DNA from 2 places in the Kribbella sp. NPDC055071 genome. Region 1 is predicted to be linked to the other one. Evidence: riboswitches for the same ligand, from Rfam matches in the RefSeq annotation. Region 1 holds a riboswitch; the other holds the start of a gene.
The links. A riboswitch is a leader RNA that binds a small molecule or an ion and turns the genes downstream of it on or off. The one in region 1 is predicted to bind glycine.

Region 1 (7,381 bases):
GCAGAACACGACCGGGTGATCGAGCCCGTGCAGGCCATTCCGACGTACGTCGACACCCGCGGAGGCGGCCGCGGCGTCGCGGGCGATCAGGACGGCGAGCAGGTTCGAGATCGAGCCGCCGGGCGTGAGGACGCCGTCGGCCTCCGGGCCGAATCCGGCCAGGCCGGCCAGCGCCTGCACGACCCAGCGCTCGATCGCGAGGGTCGCCGGGCCGGAGTCGTACGTGTCCATCGACGCGTTCGACGCCGACGCCAGTGCGTCCGCGTCCACCGCGACCTGCAGCACCGGCGGCTGCAGATGAGCCGCGGCATGCGGGTGGCTCAGGTCGATGCCGTTCTCCTCGAGCAACCCCGCGATCAGGTCGAGGGCCGCGGACTCACCGACACCGGTCGACGGGACGCGGGCCTCACCCAGGACCTCCGCCGTACGCCGTAACACCTCCGCCGGCGAACCATGCGGCAACGGCCCCCGGTCTCGATCGGACACAGTCGAAGCGAGCGGCCACGCGGAATCGAACGGGTTGCGCACAGGCGAGGGCAACGCGGTCAGACGCGCAGAATGCGGCACCAGATCTCCCGGGAAGTTGTCGAGTAAGGCAAGCCTTACTAAGGCAGCCCTAACTTTTATCCCGGCCACTCACCGTGTCAACTCAGCCACCCCCAGAGTGGCGCTCCTCACCTTCCTTCGCCGTACGGCGTGCGGGTCAGTTCGAAGGTGGCGGTGGTGAGGACGACGGTCGAACCGGTGCGGGTGACGTGGAGCTTTTCGCCTGCCAAATAGCCGTCTTTGGCCTGATAGAGGTCGTGCGCCAGGGGGATCAAGCGGGTGGCGAAGCCGCCGCCGAGGGTCAGATCGCCGCCGGACACGGAGATGGTCAGCGGCGTGTTGCCCCAGTACCAATGTCCGAGCAGGTCCGCCCCTTGGGACAGCTCGGGCTCGGGGACCCACTCCGGGGCGATCGGTGGTTCGTACCGCATCAGCACGCGCAGCAGATCCGGGGCCAGCCCGGCCACGCGGCCGAAGGTCCCGTTCCCGAGGGTGACGGCGCCGACCCGACGGACCCGGTCCACGAAGAGACCGGCCATGAAGCCAGGCATCGAGCCGGTGTGACCGACGAGCAGATGCGGGTCGTCGGCGGACAACTGCAGACCCAGGCCGTACGACGAGGTCAGCCCGGCGCGTGGATCCGCGGCGGCCGGCGTCGCCATCTCCTCGACCGTGTCCGGGCTCAGCACCTCGGCCACCGGCTCGATCCAGAACGACGCCAATCTGGCCAGGTCCTCGATCGTGCTCCACAACTGACCGGCCGGCGCCATCGCATCGGAGTCGTATGCCGGCTCCTCCAGCAACTGCCCGCTGAACGGATGGACCGAGTACCCCTGCGCCGCGTGCCCGAACGGGAAGTACGACGTACGCCGCATCTCGAGCGGGTCCAGGACGCGGGACTGCACCAGGTCCAGCCACGATTCACCCCGCAAGCGCGCCGCGATCTCGCCGAGCAGCCCGTACCCGAGGTTCGAGTAGTGATGGCGCTTGTCGGCCGCACCGGCCCGGTGCGACTCGTCCATCGCCGCGACCAGCTCGTCGAACGAGACGCCCGGATTCCGCTCCCACCACGGCCCTTCGGGCTCCGCGTTCATCCCGCCCGAGTGCGCCAGCAACTGTCGCACCGTCAGCCCGCCGAACGCGACCCCGGGCAGATGCTTGCCCACCGCATCATTCAGCGCGAGCAACCCGTCGTCGCGACACTGCATGATCAGGACGGCCGTCATCGTCTTGGTGATCGACCCGATCCGGTACTGCACGTTCGGACCCGGCGCGAGCCCGTCGGCGTTCACGACGCGCCCGCGCGACCCGGTCCACACCAACGCGCCGTCCCGGATCACCCCGGCGGTCAGCGACGGCACCTTGGTCTCGCTCTGGGCCGTCGCGACCCCGGCGTACAGCGCAGCGGCAGTATCGGGACGTACGTCGGTCACACCAACCTCCAGTGGTCCTACTCGAACGCCTCCGGCGCGGGACACGAGCATACGAGGTTGCGGTCGCCGTAGGCGCCGTCGATGCGACGGACCGGCGGCCAGTACTTCGAGGCCCGGTCGACCGACCGCGGGAAGGCGGCCTCCTCGCGGGTGTAGGCGTGCTCCCACTTGTCGTTGATCACGGCCGAGGCGGTGTGCGGGGCGTTCACCAGCGGGTTGTCGCCGGCCGGCCACTCCCCCGCCGCGACCCGGTCGATCTCGTGCTTGATCGCGATCATCGCGTCGCAGAACCGGTCGAGCTCACCGAGATCCTCGGATTCCGTCGGCTCGACCATCAGCGTGCCCGCGACCGGGAACGACATCGTCGGCGCGTGGAAGCCGTAGTCGATCAGCCGCTTCGCGACGTCGTCGACGCTGATCCCGGTCTCCTTGGTCATCGGCCGCAGATCCAGGATGCACTCGTGCGCGACCAGCCCGTTCTCGCCGGTGTAGAGGACCGGGAAGACGCCCTCGAGCCGCTTGGCCACGTAGTTCGCCGTCAGCACCGCGGCCTTCGTCGCATCGGTCAGGCCCTCGGCACCCATCATCCGGATGTAGGCCCACGAGATCGCCAGCACGCCCGCAGACCCGAACGGCGCCGCGCTGATCGGGCCGACCCCGGACTCCGGACCGGCCTGGTCCAGCAGCGGGTGATTCGGCAGGTACGGGGCCAGGTGCGCGGCGACCGCGACCGGGCCCACACCCGGGCCACCACCGCCGTGCGGGATGCAGAACGTCTTGTGCAGGTTCAGATGCGAGACGTCGCCGCCGAACTCACCGGGCTTGGCCAGACCCAGCAACGCGTTCAGGTTCGCGCCGTCGACGTACACCTGGCCGCCGTGGTCGTGGACGATCCGGCAGACCTCGGTCACGCTCTCCTCGTACACGCCGTGCGTGGACGGGTAGGTGATCATGATCGCGGCCAGCTTCGCCGCGTGCTCGGACGCCTTGGCCCGCAGGTCGTCCAGGTCGATCGTGCCGTCGTCGTTGCCCTTGACAACGACCACCTTCATGCCGGCCATCACCGCGGAGGCCGCGTTGGTACCGTGCGCGCTGGCCGGGATCAGGCAGACGTTGCGATTGTCGTTGCCCTGGGCCCGGTGATACCCGCGGATCGCGAGCAGGCCGGCGAGCTCACCCTGCGAGCCCGCGTTCGGCTGGATCGACACCCGCGCGTACCCGGTGACCTCGGCCAGCCAGCGCTCGAGCTGAGCGATCAGCGTCACGTACCCGGCCGCGTCCTCGATCGGCGCCAGCGGGTGCATGTCCGCGAACTCCGGCCAGGTGACCGCTTCCATCTCGGTGGTCGCGTTCAGCTTCATCGTGCAGGATCCGAGCGGGATCATCCCGCGGTCCAGCGCGTAGTCCATGTCGGACAACTTGCGCAGGTACCGCAGCATCGCCGTCTCGGACCGGTGCGTGTTGAAGACCGGGTGGGTCAGGTAGTCCGTCGTCCGCGGCACCGCGATCGCGGGCGCGGCGTGGGAGTCGTCGTACCGGACGCCGAAGGACTGACAAACCCGGGTCAGTACGGCGGCGTCGGTCTTCTCGTCGCAGGAGATGCCGACGTGGTCCGCGTCCACCTGCCGCAGCCAGATGCCGTTCTGCCGGGCCGCGTCGACCACATCCGCGGCCTGACCTGGGACGCGGGCGAGCACGGTGTCGAAGAAGTCGTTGTGCACGACCTCCACGCCGCCCGCACGCAGTGACTCGGCCAGCTTGCCGGCGTAGTTGTGCACCCGCTCGGCGATCGCCTCGAGCCCCTCGGGCCCGTGGTAGACGGCGTACATCGACGCGACCACGGCCAGCAGGACCTGCGCCGTACAGATGTTGGACGTCGCCTTCTCGCGACGGATGTGCTGCTCACGCGTCTGCAACGCCAGCCGGTACGCCGGTGCGCCGTCAGCGTCGACCGAGACACCGACAAGGCGACCGGGCAACGATCGCTCCAAACCGGCCCGAACGGACATGAAGCCCGCGTGCGGACCGCCGTAGAACAGCGGCACGCCGAAGCGCTGCGACGATCCGACCACGATGTCCGCGCCGGCCTCACCCGGAGCCTGCAGCACGGTCAGAGCGAGCAGATCGGAGGCGACCGCGACCAGAGTGTCGCGCCCGTGCGCCGCGGTGATCAGCGGCTTGAGGTCGCGGACCACACCGCCGGAGCCCGGGTACTGCACCAGGAAACCGAAGAAGTCGCCGTCCGGCAGACCGTCGGTGGTGTCAGCGACGACGACCTGGATCCCGAGCGCCTCGGCCCGGGTCTGGACCACGGCGATCGTCTGGGCGAAGCAGTCGGCGTCGACCAGGAAGCGCTCGGACTTGCTCTTCTTGTTCGACCGGTGAGCCAGCGTCATCGCCTCGGCCGCCGCGGTGCCCTCGTCGAGCAGGGACGCGTTCGCGGTCGGGAGACCGGTCAGGTCGGAGACGACGGTCTGGAAGTTCAGCAGCGCCTCGAGGCGGCCCTGGGAGATCTCCGGCTGGTACGGCGTGTAAGCCGTGTACCAGGCCGGGTTCTCGACCAGGCGGCGGACGATCACACTCGGCGTGAACGTGCCGTAGTAGCCCTGGCCGATCATCGAGGTGGCGACCTGGTTGCGGGCGGCGAGCTGGCGAAGCTCGGTCAGCGCGTCGACCTCGGAGGCCGGCTCGGGCAGCCGGAGCGCCTCGGCCGAGCGGATCGACGCCGGGACGGCCGCATCCACGAGCGCGTCGACATCGTCGTACCCGAGGGTCTGGACCATCCGGTCGATCTCGTCCCGGCGCGGACCGATGTGCCGGTCGGCGAAGGTGGCCGAGACCTGGGGTGAGTTGTTCATCAAGAGGCTCCGTATGCAGACAGTGCTTCCGGTCGCCTCCCCCTCTGTTACCCGCGCGGTGACGCGCACGCTTCAGAGTCGCCTATGACACTCGGTCCATGGGCCTGAGAGGTTCCGGGGAGGAATTGCCCCTTCGGCGCCCGGTTCAACGGGTCTCTCCCGAGTGCTGTGTACGGCTAGAGCAAAGGGTACCTCAGCCCGTCATGCGGGCGCGGCGACGGGCGGCGAGCTCGTCGTTCGCGTGCGACTGCGACTCGGCGTCGCCGTCGTGACCATCGGCACGCTCGGTCGGCAGCTCGGAGAGCGAGCCCTCGACCTCACGCCAGACACCACCGAGTGCGATCCCGAACACACCCTGGCCACCGGCCAGCAGGTCGATGACCTCGTCCGGCGAGGTGCACATGTACACCGAGGCGCCGTCGCTCATCAGCGTGATCTGGGTCAGGTCGTCGATCCCCCGCTTGCTCAGGTGGGCGATCGCGGTCCGGATCTGCTGCAGCGAGATCCCGGCGTCGAGCAGCCGCTTGATCACCTTCAGCAACAGGACGTCACGGAACCCGTACAGCCGCTGCGTGCCGGAGCCGGTCGCGGGCCGGACGGACGGCGAGACCAGGCCGGTGCGGGCCCAGTAGTCGAGCTGACGGTAGGTGATCCCGGCCGCGGCGCACGCCGTCGGGCCGCGGAACCCGACGTCCTCCGGCATCGGCCGCAGGTCGTCGTCGAAGAGCAGACCCTGCACGCCGGCGGCGGCGGCCGCCTCGGCGCGTGCTTCGGACGTCGACTGCGCCGTCAGATCCGTGTCCCCGGTGCGTGTCACGCCTGAGCCTCCCTGGATACCGACTGGAACGGTTCACATCCGTGGAGTAACAGCACCCCACGACTCCTTCAAGGTAAGCCGCCGACCAAACAGGGTCAACGACAACCGCGTCGAGCCGGGAGCGTGTCGCGGCCGTCGTACGAATCGTTACCTATCTGGTCTTGTCCTCAGCCGGTGACCGGAGCGGACCGGTTCAGCTCTTGTCGAAGTCCTCCGGGGTCACCTGGTCGAGGAACTCGCGGAAGCGTTCGACCTCCTCTTCCTCCTCCACCTCGTCCGCGCCGTCGGTCTCACTGTCCGGGACGGGGATCCCCGCCTCGGCCAGGATCTCCTCGGCGCAGAACACCGGTGTCCCGGTCCGCAGCGCGAGCGCGATCGAGTCCGACGGCCGGGCGGACAGCTCGGTCTTGTCGTCGAAGACCAGGATCGCCTCGAAGACACCGTCGGTCAGGTTCACGATCCGGACCTGGCTCAGCGTGTGCCCGAGCACCCGGATCGTCTCGGCGAACAGGTCGTGCGTCAGCGGCCGCGGCGGCTCCATGCCCTGCTGGGCGAAGGCGATCGCACTGGCTTCGGCCGCGCCGATCCAGATCGGCAGATACCGCTCCCCGCCGACCTCCTTCAGCAGCACGATCGGCTGACTCGAGGGCATCTCCACCCGGACTCCGACCACGTCGACTTCGCGCACACGTTCAGCCTACTCCGCGGGCCAGGCCCGGGCAGGCCCACGGTGTCCCTCATGGGCACTAGCGCGGCAGCCGCGACCGGACGAGTGCCGAGTGCAACCGGACCGCGAGCGCGGCCAGCTCCTCGGTCTGTTCGGTCCGGCGCGGGCCGGTGACCTGCTCGATCAGGCCGGCCTCCCGGTCGGCCGCCGTACGGAACGGCCGCAGATGCCGGGGCTCGATCCCGTACGCCGCGAACTCCGCCGCCACCCGCGCGATCACGATCGCGTCGCCGTCGTAATGGTTGCCGTGGGCCACGACCAGGCCATGGCTCTCCAACTGGCCCAGCAGGTCAGCCGAAATCGCCGCGGCCGTGAGCAGCTCGTCCCGGGTCAGCCTGAGCTCGATGCCCGCGGCACCGAAATCCTCCGCGACCGGCAGACCCGGGGTCTGCGGCAACGAACTCGGCGCGACCGGAGCACCACCGGCCGCCGGGCGCAGGCCGCGGTCGAAGGCACCGAGATGTTCCTTGATCACCCGCAGCGGCAGGTACTGGTCACGTTGCGCGGTCAGCACGTACCGCAGCCGCTCGATATCGGTCGCGCTGAACTTCCGGTACCCCGACGCGGTCCGCGCCGGGGTCACCAGCCCCTCGGCCTCGAGGAACCGGATCTTGGAGATCGTGACGTCGGTGAACTCGGCCTGCAGCCGCTGCAGCACCGCTCCGATGCCCAGAAATCCGGCAAGACCTCCCGTGGGGCCATCGGCACCGGGCTCGGCAGGCGAGGGATCAGGCCTGGCCACTGGCGTAGTACACCAGCCGGTACTTGCCGATCTGGACCTCGTCCCCGTTGGTCAGCTGGACCTCGTCGATCCGGTCGCGGTTCACGTAGGTGCCGTTCAGGCTGCCCACGTCGCGGACCTTCACGCCGTACGGGTCCCGGCGGAACTCCGCGTGCCGGCGCGACACGGTCACGTCGTCGAGGAAGATGTCGCTGTCCGGGTGCCGGCCGGCCGTCACCACGTCGACGTCGAGCAGGAACCGGCTGCCCGCGTTCGGAC
Region 2 (7,381 bases), on a different contig from region 1:
CCCGACCACCACACGGGCCAGGTGGTGTCCGTGACCGGCCGGGTGATGCGGATGCGGAACCACGGCGGCCTGGCGTTCGCGTCGCTGCAGGACGGACTGGCCCAGCTGCAGGTGATGCTGACGTCCGAGGCCTGCGGCGAGGTCCCGTTGGACCAGTGGCGGCGGCTGGTCGACATCGGCGACCACGTCAGCGTCACCGGCGAGGTCGTGACGAGCCGCCGCGGCGAGTTGTCGATCGCGGTAACAGCCTGGGTGATGGCGGCCAAGTGCCTGCATCCCTTGCCGGACAAGCGTAAGGGCTTCACCGATCCCGAGGCACGGGTCCGCCAGCGCCACATCGACCTGGTGATGAATCCGGACTCCCTGCGGATGATGCAGCACCGCAGTGCGGCGGTGCGGGCCATGCGCAACGGTTTCGAGTCGCGCGGGTTCATCGAGGTGGAAACGCCGATGCTGCAGGTCGTGCACGGCGGCGCGAACGCGCGACCGTTCATCACCCACATCAATGCCTACGACACCGAGCTGTTCCTGCGGATCGCGCCCGAGCTGTTCCTCAAGCGGCTCAGCGTCGGCGGGATGGGCAAGATCTTCGAGCTGAACCGGAACTTCCGCAACGAGGGTGCCGACGCGACCCACAACCCGGAGTTCACCTCGGTCGAGGCCTACCAGCCGTACGCCGACTACCACGTCATGCGCGAGCTCACCCGTGAGCTGCTGATCGAGGCCGCGACCGCTGTGCACGGCAAGCCGATCGTCCGCCGCGCGGAGGGTGATCTCGACATCTCCGGCGACTGGCCCGTCATCACGGTCCACGACGCGGTCGGCCGGGCCGCGGGAGTGGACATCGACTCCGATACTCCGGCCGAGCGCCTTCGCGAGCTCTGCGCGGAACACCGCGTCCACACGACGTTCGAGATGTCGGCCGGTGAGCTCGTCCTCGAGCTGTACGACGAGCTCGTCGAGCCGACAACCACGCTGCCGACCTTCTACACCGACTTCCCGCTCGAGACGTCACCGCTGACCCGGACGCACCGAACCAACCCACGCCTGGCCGAACGCTGGGACCTGGTTGCCTTCGGCGCCGAGATCGGTACGGCGTACTCCGAGCTGGTCGACCCGGTCGAGCAACGCCGCCGCCTCACCGAGCAGTCGCTCAAGGCCGCGGCCGGAGACCCCGAGGCGATGTCGCTGGACGAGGACTTCCTGAGTGCCCTGGAGTACGCGATGCCACCGACCGGTGGTCTGGGTATCGGCGTCGACCGGGTCCTGATGATGCTCACCGGACAGAACATCCGCGCAACGCTCGCGTTCCCGTTCGTTAGACCCTCGGCAAGGGATTAGGCACAAGTCGCGTCGAGGGTGGGTGTCCGCATACCCTGTGCGGCACGGGGCGTGTGGGGCGACCTGGGGGGTTGGACATGAAGCGCTGCGCTGCGCTCTGCGCAGGGGTGGGGATGCTGGCTTGGGTGGCCGGCTGTAGTAACGCGCCGGAACAGACCCCGGTCGCGTCCTCGCCTTCGACGAGCGGTACGACGACCACGTCCGTACCGGTCTCACCCGCGCCGACGGATCCGCTCGGGTCGGCGGCGTACCAGGCCGAGTTGACGAAGATCGAGACCGGCCTCGCGGTTCCGTTGCGCACGCTGACCCGGGTCCGGACGGCCGAGGGCCTGACCGAGGCGATGAAGACGCTCGCCGACGCGTTGACGATGGCGTCTTCGGAGTTGGCCGGGGTCACGGTGAGTTCGCGGCTGAGTTCTGCCCACGAGGTGATCCAGAATCAGCTCGCGGTAGCGGCCGAGTCGCTGTCGGACACCGATCAGACCGAGTTGGACGCGCGGTGTGGTGGGGTCGCCTACACGTCGCAAAAGGTCCAGCGGAAGCTGCGCGCGGACCTCAACGGCGCGATCCTGCCGTTGCAGCGGCTGCAGCTGACCTTCGGCAAGACCCTGCCCGACCCGGGCCCGGCGCCGAAGCCCGACCGTCCCGTGAACGGCAAGGTCCTGGTCCGCACCGGCACCGCCGGCACGGGCAAGCTGAAGGTCACCAACGGTACGGCGAAGGACGTCGCGGTCTCGATCGTCACTGCCGGTCAGCCACCCGGGCAGCCGCACGTGATGATGTACATCCAGGCGTCCAAGACCGCCATCATCACGCGGATCGGCGGGACGTATCACATCTATTACAAGAGCGGCGCGGAGTGGAGTTCGGAGCGCCGCCAGTTCGGTGCGGACTGCTCGTTCCAGAAGTTCGCGCAGACCTTCGGCGCCAACGAGGGATGGCAGGTGAACCTCGAGCCGACCATCGACGGCAACGCCAAAACCTCCGAGGTCGAGGCGTATTGAGGTTATGTGACATGAGGCATGTCACGATGACAGAACGGCGTACCGCGGTCACGATGAGGTCATGAGAGCAACGGTGACCGTGGCCGGCGTGCCGGGGGTGGAGATCGCCTACGACCGCAAAGGCGCGGGCGAGCCGCTGCTCCTGCTGCACGGCATCGGTCACCACCGGCAGGCGTTCGACCCGGTGCTCGAGCTGCTCGCCGAACAGCGCGATGTGATCGCGCTCGACTTCCCCGGATTCGGTGAGTCTCCCGACCTACCGGACGGAGTGCCCGACGAGTTCGACAGTCTCGCGCGGGTGGTCGAGGCTTTCTGTACGGCGCTCGACCTCGACCGGCCGCACGTCGCCGGGAACTCGATGGGCGGCATGGTCGCGCTGCGCCTCGGCCAGCTCGGTCTGGCCCGATCGGTCACCGCCCTCGCACCCGCCGGCTTCTGGACCCCACGCGAGAACGCCTGGGCCATCGGCCTCCTGACCAGGCTCCGGCAAGCGGCCCGCCGTACGCCGGAGTCCGTCGTACGACGTCTGTCCCGCACGCCGGCCGGTCGACGCGTACTGACCGGGGCGATCTATCACCGCCCCGCCCTCCGCGACCCGGACGCCGTGGTGGCCGAGACCCGAGCCCTACGCGACGCCCCCGCCTTCGACCGCGTAGCCGCCCACGCCCGCACCGGCATCACCTTCGACGGCGACGTCCCCGACATCCCCGTCACCATCGCCTGGGGCACCCACGACCGAGTCCTACTCCCCCGCCAGGCCGCGAGAGCCCACCTCCAACTCCCCACCGCCCGCTACATCCCCCTCCTCAACTGCGGCCACGTCCCCATGAACGACGCCCCCACCCTGATAACCACCACAATCCTCCACACCCGCTGAGGCAACGTCGGAGTGCGGCAGCACATCGCCGGTACTCTCGAAAGTCGACTTGTCAGGGGACTGTTTGTAGGCCGATTACTGATAGGAGGCGGAGTTTTTCGGCGGCTTCGGAGGTGGGGGCGGCGGTGTAGATGACTATGCGTAGGTCGGAGCCTGGGACGGTGAGGACGTCGCAGTCGACGGGGATGGGGCCGAGCTCGGGGTGGTTGACGATTTTGTGTTCGGAGCGGTGGAAGCCTAGGACGGGCTGATCCCAGAGGGCTGCGAACTCTTCGGAGCAGTCGCGAAGGTCATCGATGAACGCCGCGAGGTCCTTGTCGTTCGGGTAGCGCGCGACAGAGGCACGCAGATCCGTCACGGTCGCGATCAGGAAGCTCCGCTGCTGGTCAGGTGTCTGCACGATCCGGTCGTGGAACATCCCGGTGAAGTGCCGCCAGATGATGTTGCGCGTCCGCCCTGTCCACGCCGATGGGTCTCCGAGCAGCGCGGCGCCGAGAGCGTTCCACGCGATCAGTGTCCAGGAGGCGTCGTACACACCTAGCGGCGTACCGGAGAGTTGGTCCACGATCCGCTGCACGCTCGGCGGAATGTGTCCGGAGATCCGGCCCGGCGACGGTGGCACCTGACCCGCGACGACGAACAGATGGTTGCGCTCGGCATCGGACAACCGGAGCGCCCGCGCCAGCGCGGTCAGCACCTGCACCGACGGAGATTCCGACCGCCCCTGCTCGAGGCGAATGATGTAGTCGACCGACAGCCCGGCCAGCATCGCCAGTTCCTCACGCCGCAGACCGGGCGCGCGACGCCGTCCACCCTGCGGGAGACCGGCTTCCTCGGGCGTGATCCGGTCACGCCACGCGTGCAAGGTTCGACCGAGCTCGTTCACACCCCCAGTATCCCGCGCACCCAACGAAACAGCCTGGTACCGCCGTTACCTAGGCATCCGGCCCACCAGCCAGGTCAGCATTCGATCACGTTGACGGCCAGGCCGCCGCGTGAGGTCTCCTTGTACTTGATCTTCATGTCCGCACCGGTTTCGCGCATCGTCTTGATCACCTTGTCGAGCGTGACCACGTGGACGCCGTCGCCGTGCATCGCCATCCGGGACGCGTTGATCGCCTTCACCGACGCCATCGCGTTCCGCTCGATGCACGGGATCTGTACCAGCCCGCCGACCGGGTCGCAGGTCAGGCCGAGGTTGTGTTCCATCGCGATCTCGGCCGCGTTCTCGACCTGTAGCGGCGTACCACCGAGCACCTCGCACAGTCCCGCGGCCGCCATCGAGCAGGCCGACCCGACCTCACCCTGACAGCCGACCTCGGCCCCGGAGATCGACGCATTCTCCTTGTACAGAACGCCGATCGCCCCCGCCGTCAGCAAGAACCGGACCACACCGTCATCGGTTGCCCCGGGCACGAATCGACGGTAATAGTGCAGTACGGCGGGAATGATGCCCGCGGCACCATTCGTCGGAGCCGTCACGATCCGCCCACCGGACGCGTTCTGCTCGTTGACCGCCAGGGCGAACAGGTTGACCCAGTCCATCACCTTGAGCGGATCGACCGACCAGGGATCGTGGGTGAGCTTGGTGTGCAGCGCATGCGCCCGCCGCGGCACCTTGAGACCGCCCGGCAGGATGCCCTCGGTCTCGCAGCCCTCACGCACGCAGTCCTGCATCACCTGCCAGATGTGCAGCAGACCGGCGCGGATCTCGTCCTCGGTCCGCCAGGCGAGCTCGTTCGCGAGCATCACCTCGCTGATCGACAGCTGCGACTCCCGGCACCGGTCGAGCAACTCCGCGCCGGTGGTGAACGGATACTTCAGCGGAGTCGTGTCCGGCACGATCCGGTCCCCCGCTGCCGCGTTCTCGTCGACAACGAATCCACCACCGACCGAGTAGTACGTGCGTTCCCGCAGTACGACGCCATCCGCGCCGCGAGCCACGAACGTCATCCCGTTCGGGTGGTACGGCAGCGTCTTGCGCCGGTGCATGATCAGGTCGGTGTTCTCGTCGTACGCGATCTCGTGCGTACCGGCGAGCAGCAGCCGGCCGCGCTCCCGGATCGTCTCGACCCGCGCGTCGACCGCATGCGTGACGACGGTCTCCGGGTCCGAGCCCTCGAGGCCGAGGATCACCGCCTTGTTACTACCGTGCCCGTGCCCGGTCGCGCCGAGCGAGCCGAAGAGCTGGGCCTCGACCTTCGTCGTCGCGGGCAACAGACCCGCGTCGGCGAGACCGAGTGCGAAGGTGCGGGCGGCGCGCATCGGTCCCACGGTGTGGGAGCTCGACGGGCCGATCCCGATACTGAACAGATCGAAGACGCTGATCGCCATCGTGTGGAGGTTCCTTCCGGTCGCCGTTGACCGTTTGGTGTCCTCCCCGCTCTGTTGGACCCGTCGTCCTCCAGAGATGCCTCGCCCGTGCGGTGAAGGTGCCTGAGAGATTCTTGGGGAGAGTTGCTCCTACGGCGCCTGAGTCGTACTCAGGTCTCTCCCGCACGGGTTCATGCGGCTGTTGAGTTGACTGACGCCTCGGACGGTACGGCGGACGCCCGCCCAACGTCAATCCGGCCGGTCCGGACCAGCCAGACCTCGTAGAACCAGGTGAACAGTGGGGGAATGCTGGCCGCGAGTGCGGCCAGTGTGACCGGCCAGGACCACTTCAGCGGGCCACGGACGAGCAGGACCGTGAGCACGTAGGCGATGAAGATGCCGCCGTGGATCGGGCCGAAGATCTTCACCCCGAGCTCGTTGTCGGACAGCACGTACTTGAACAGCATTCCGATCAGCAATCCGGTCCACGAGATCGCCTCGGCGATCGCCACCGTCCGGAACCACACCGCAGGCTTGGTAGTCATCAGACGACCGACCCTAGCAAGGCCCCCAAACAGTGTCCGGGGTTGGCCGAGGGGGCGTCCCCGATGTGGGTGAGCAAGCGATTGCCGAACGATCGAAGGAGTTTCTCGAGCGTGAGGAGAGTTCCCGGATGAGATCGAACAGACTGCTCAGGACCACCGCGTGGGGTGTGGTCCTGGGCCTGACGGCGGCCGGCGTCGCGACGCTGCCGGCCTCGGCCGCCACACCGAAGCCGACGGGAGTGCAGTGGTCCGACTGCGCACCCGAAGGCAACGACAAACCGGAGGTGGTGAAGGGCTCGCAGTGCGCGACCCTGCAGCTTCCGATCGACTGGCGCAAACCCACCGGACCGACCTTCGGCCTCGCCATCGCCCGGCGTACGGCGAAAGTCCCGAGCGAACGCGTCGGAGTCCTGATCTTCGGCCCTGGCGGTCCCGGCGACTCGGGAGTCCAACGGATCAAGACCGGCATCAGCCGATTCAGCCCGGACCTGCAGGATCGCTTCGACATCGTCAGCTTCGACCCACGTGGGATCGCCCGCAGCAACCCGGTGCTGTGCTCGGCCGCACTACTGGCCGAGCAGCCGTCACCGCTGATGAAGAGCCAGGCCGACTTCGACGCGACCGTCCGCTACAACCATGAGCTCGCCGCCGACTGCCGCGCGCACACCGGCCCGCTGTACGACCACATCGACACCTGGCAGACGGTGCATGACGTGGAGGCGATTCGGAAGGCCCTTGGGGAGAAGCAGATCTCGTTCCACGGGACGTCGTACGGGACGGTACTTGGCGCGCAGTACGCCGAGACCTATCCGACTCGGGTTCGCGCGGCTGTGCTGGAGAGCGTGCTGGACCACAGCACCCAAGGTGCTCAGAACTTCCTGTCACGGCAGGCGGGACCGGTGCAGGACTCGTTCGACGAGTTCGTGAAGTGGTGCGACCAGGCAACGGAGTGTTCACTGCACGGCCGCGACATCCGCGCGCTCTGGGCCGGCCTGCTGAAGCGAGCGGACCAAGGCGAGATCCCGGACCCACGGCAGCCGAACGTCGCGATCTCGCCGTTCTACTTGAGCTTCGCAGTGTTCCGGACGTTCTACGACCCGCAGTGGCGCGGGCTGGCCGACCTGCTCAAGACGCTCGACACCAGCACCCCACCGACCGGACAAGCGCCCGTACCCACCGGGCTGATGAACAACACGCTTGCGCCGTTCTGCCAGGACTTCGGCCTCGCCGTGCGGGACTACCGCGAGTACGCCGGAATCGTCGCGAAGATCGCCCGCGACAACCCCGACATGCCGTACCCG

Region 2: it holds a riboswitch for glycine, as region 1 does, so the genes downstream of both, ACWF4Z_RS17285 (L-serine ammonia-lyase) here and gcvP (aminomethyl-transferring glycine dehydrogenase) in region 1, are expected to answer to the same signal.

What each region holds. Positions count from the first base shown of each region.
Region 1 covers NZ_JBSGUS010000001.1:32,477-39,857, reverse strand. Annotated here, with positions in the region: gene ACWF4Z_RS00215 (pyridoxal phosphate-dependent decarboxylase family protein) at 1-486, opposite strand, end outside; gene ACWF4Z_RS00210 (serine hydrolase domain-containing protein) at 675-1,979, opposite strand; gene gcvP (aminomethyl-transferring glycine dehydrogenase) at 1,997-4,837, opposite strand; glycine riboswitch at 4,920-5,009, opposite strand; gene ACWF4Z_RS00200 (MerR family transcriptional regulator) at 5,031-5,654, opposite strand; gene ACWF4Z_RS00195 (bifunctional nuclease family protein) at 5,848-6,342, opposite strand; gene ftsR (transcriptional regulator FtsR) at 6,401-7,039, opposite strand; gene ACWF4Z_RS00185 (FHA domain-containing protein) at 7,110-7,381, opposite strand, start outside.
Region 2 covers NZ_JBSGUS010000009.1:189,901-197,281, forward strand. Annotated here, with positions in the region: gene lysX (bifunctional lysylphosphatidylglycerol synthetase/lysine--tRNA ligase LysX) at 1-1,341, shown strand, start outside; gene ACWF4Z_RS17270 (hypothetical protein) at 1,419-2,345, shown strand; gene ACWF4Z_RS17275 (alpha/beta fold hydrolase) at 2,407-3,222, shown strand; gene ACWF4Z_RS17280 (helix-turn-helix transcriptional regulator) at 3,275-4,108, opposite strand; gene ACWF4Z_RS17285 (L-serine ammonia-lyase) at 4,183-5,556, opposite strand; glycine riboswitch at 5,637-5,729, opposite strand; gene ACWF4Z_RS17290 (DUF3817 domain-containing protein) at 5,727-6,080, opposite strand; gene ACWF4Z_RS17295 (alpha/beta fold hydrolase) at 6,209-7,381, shown strand, end outside.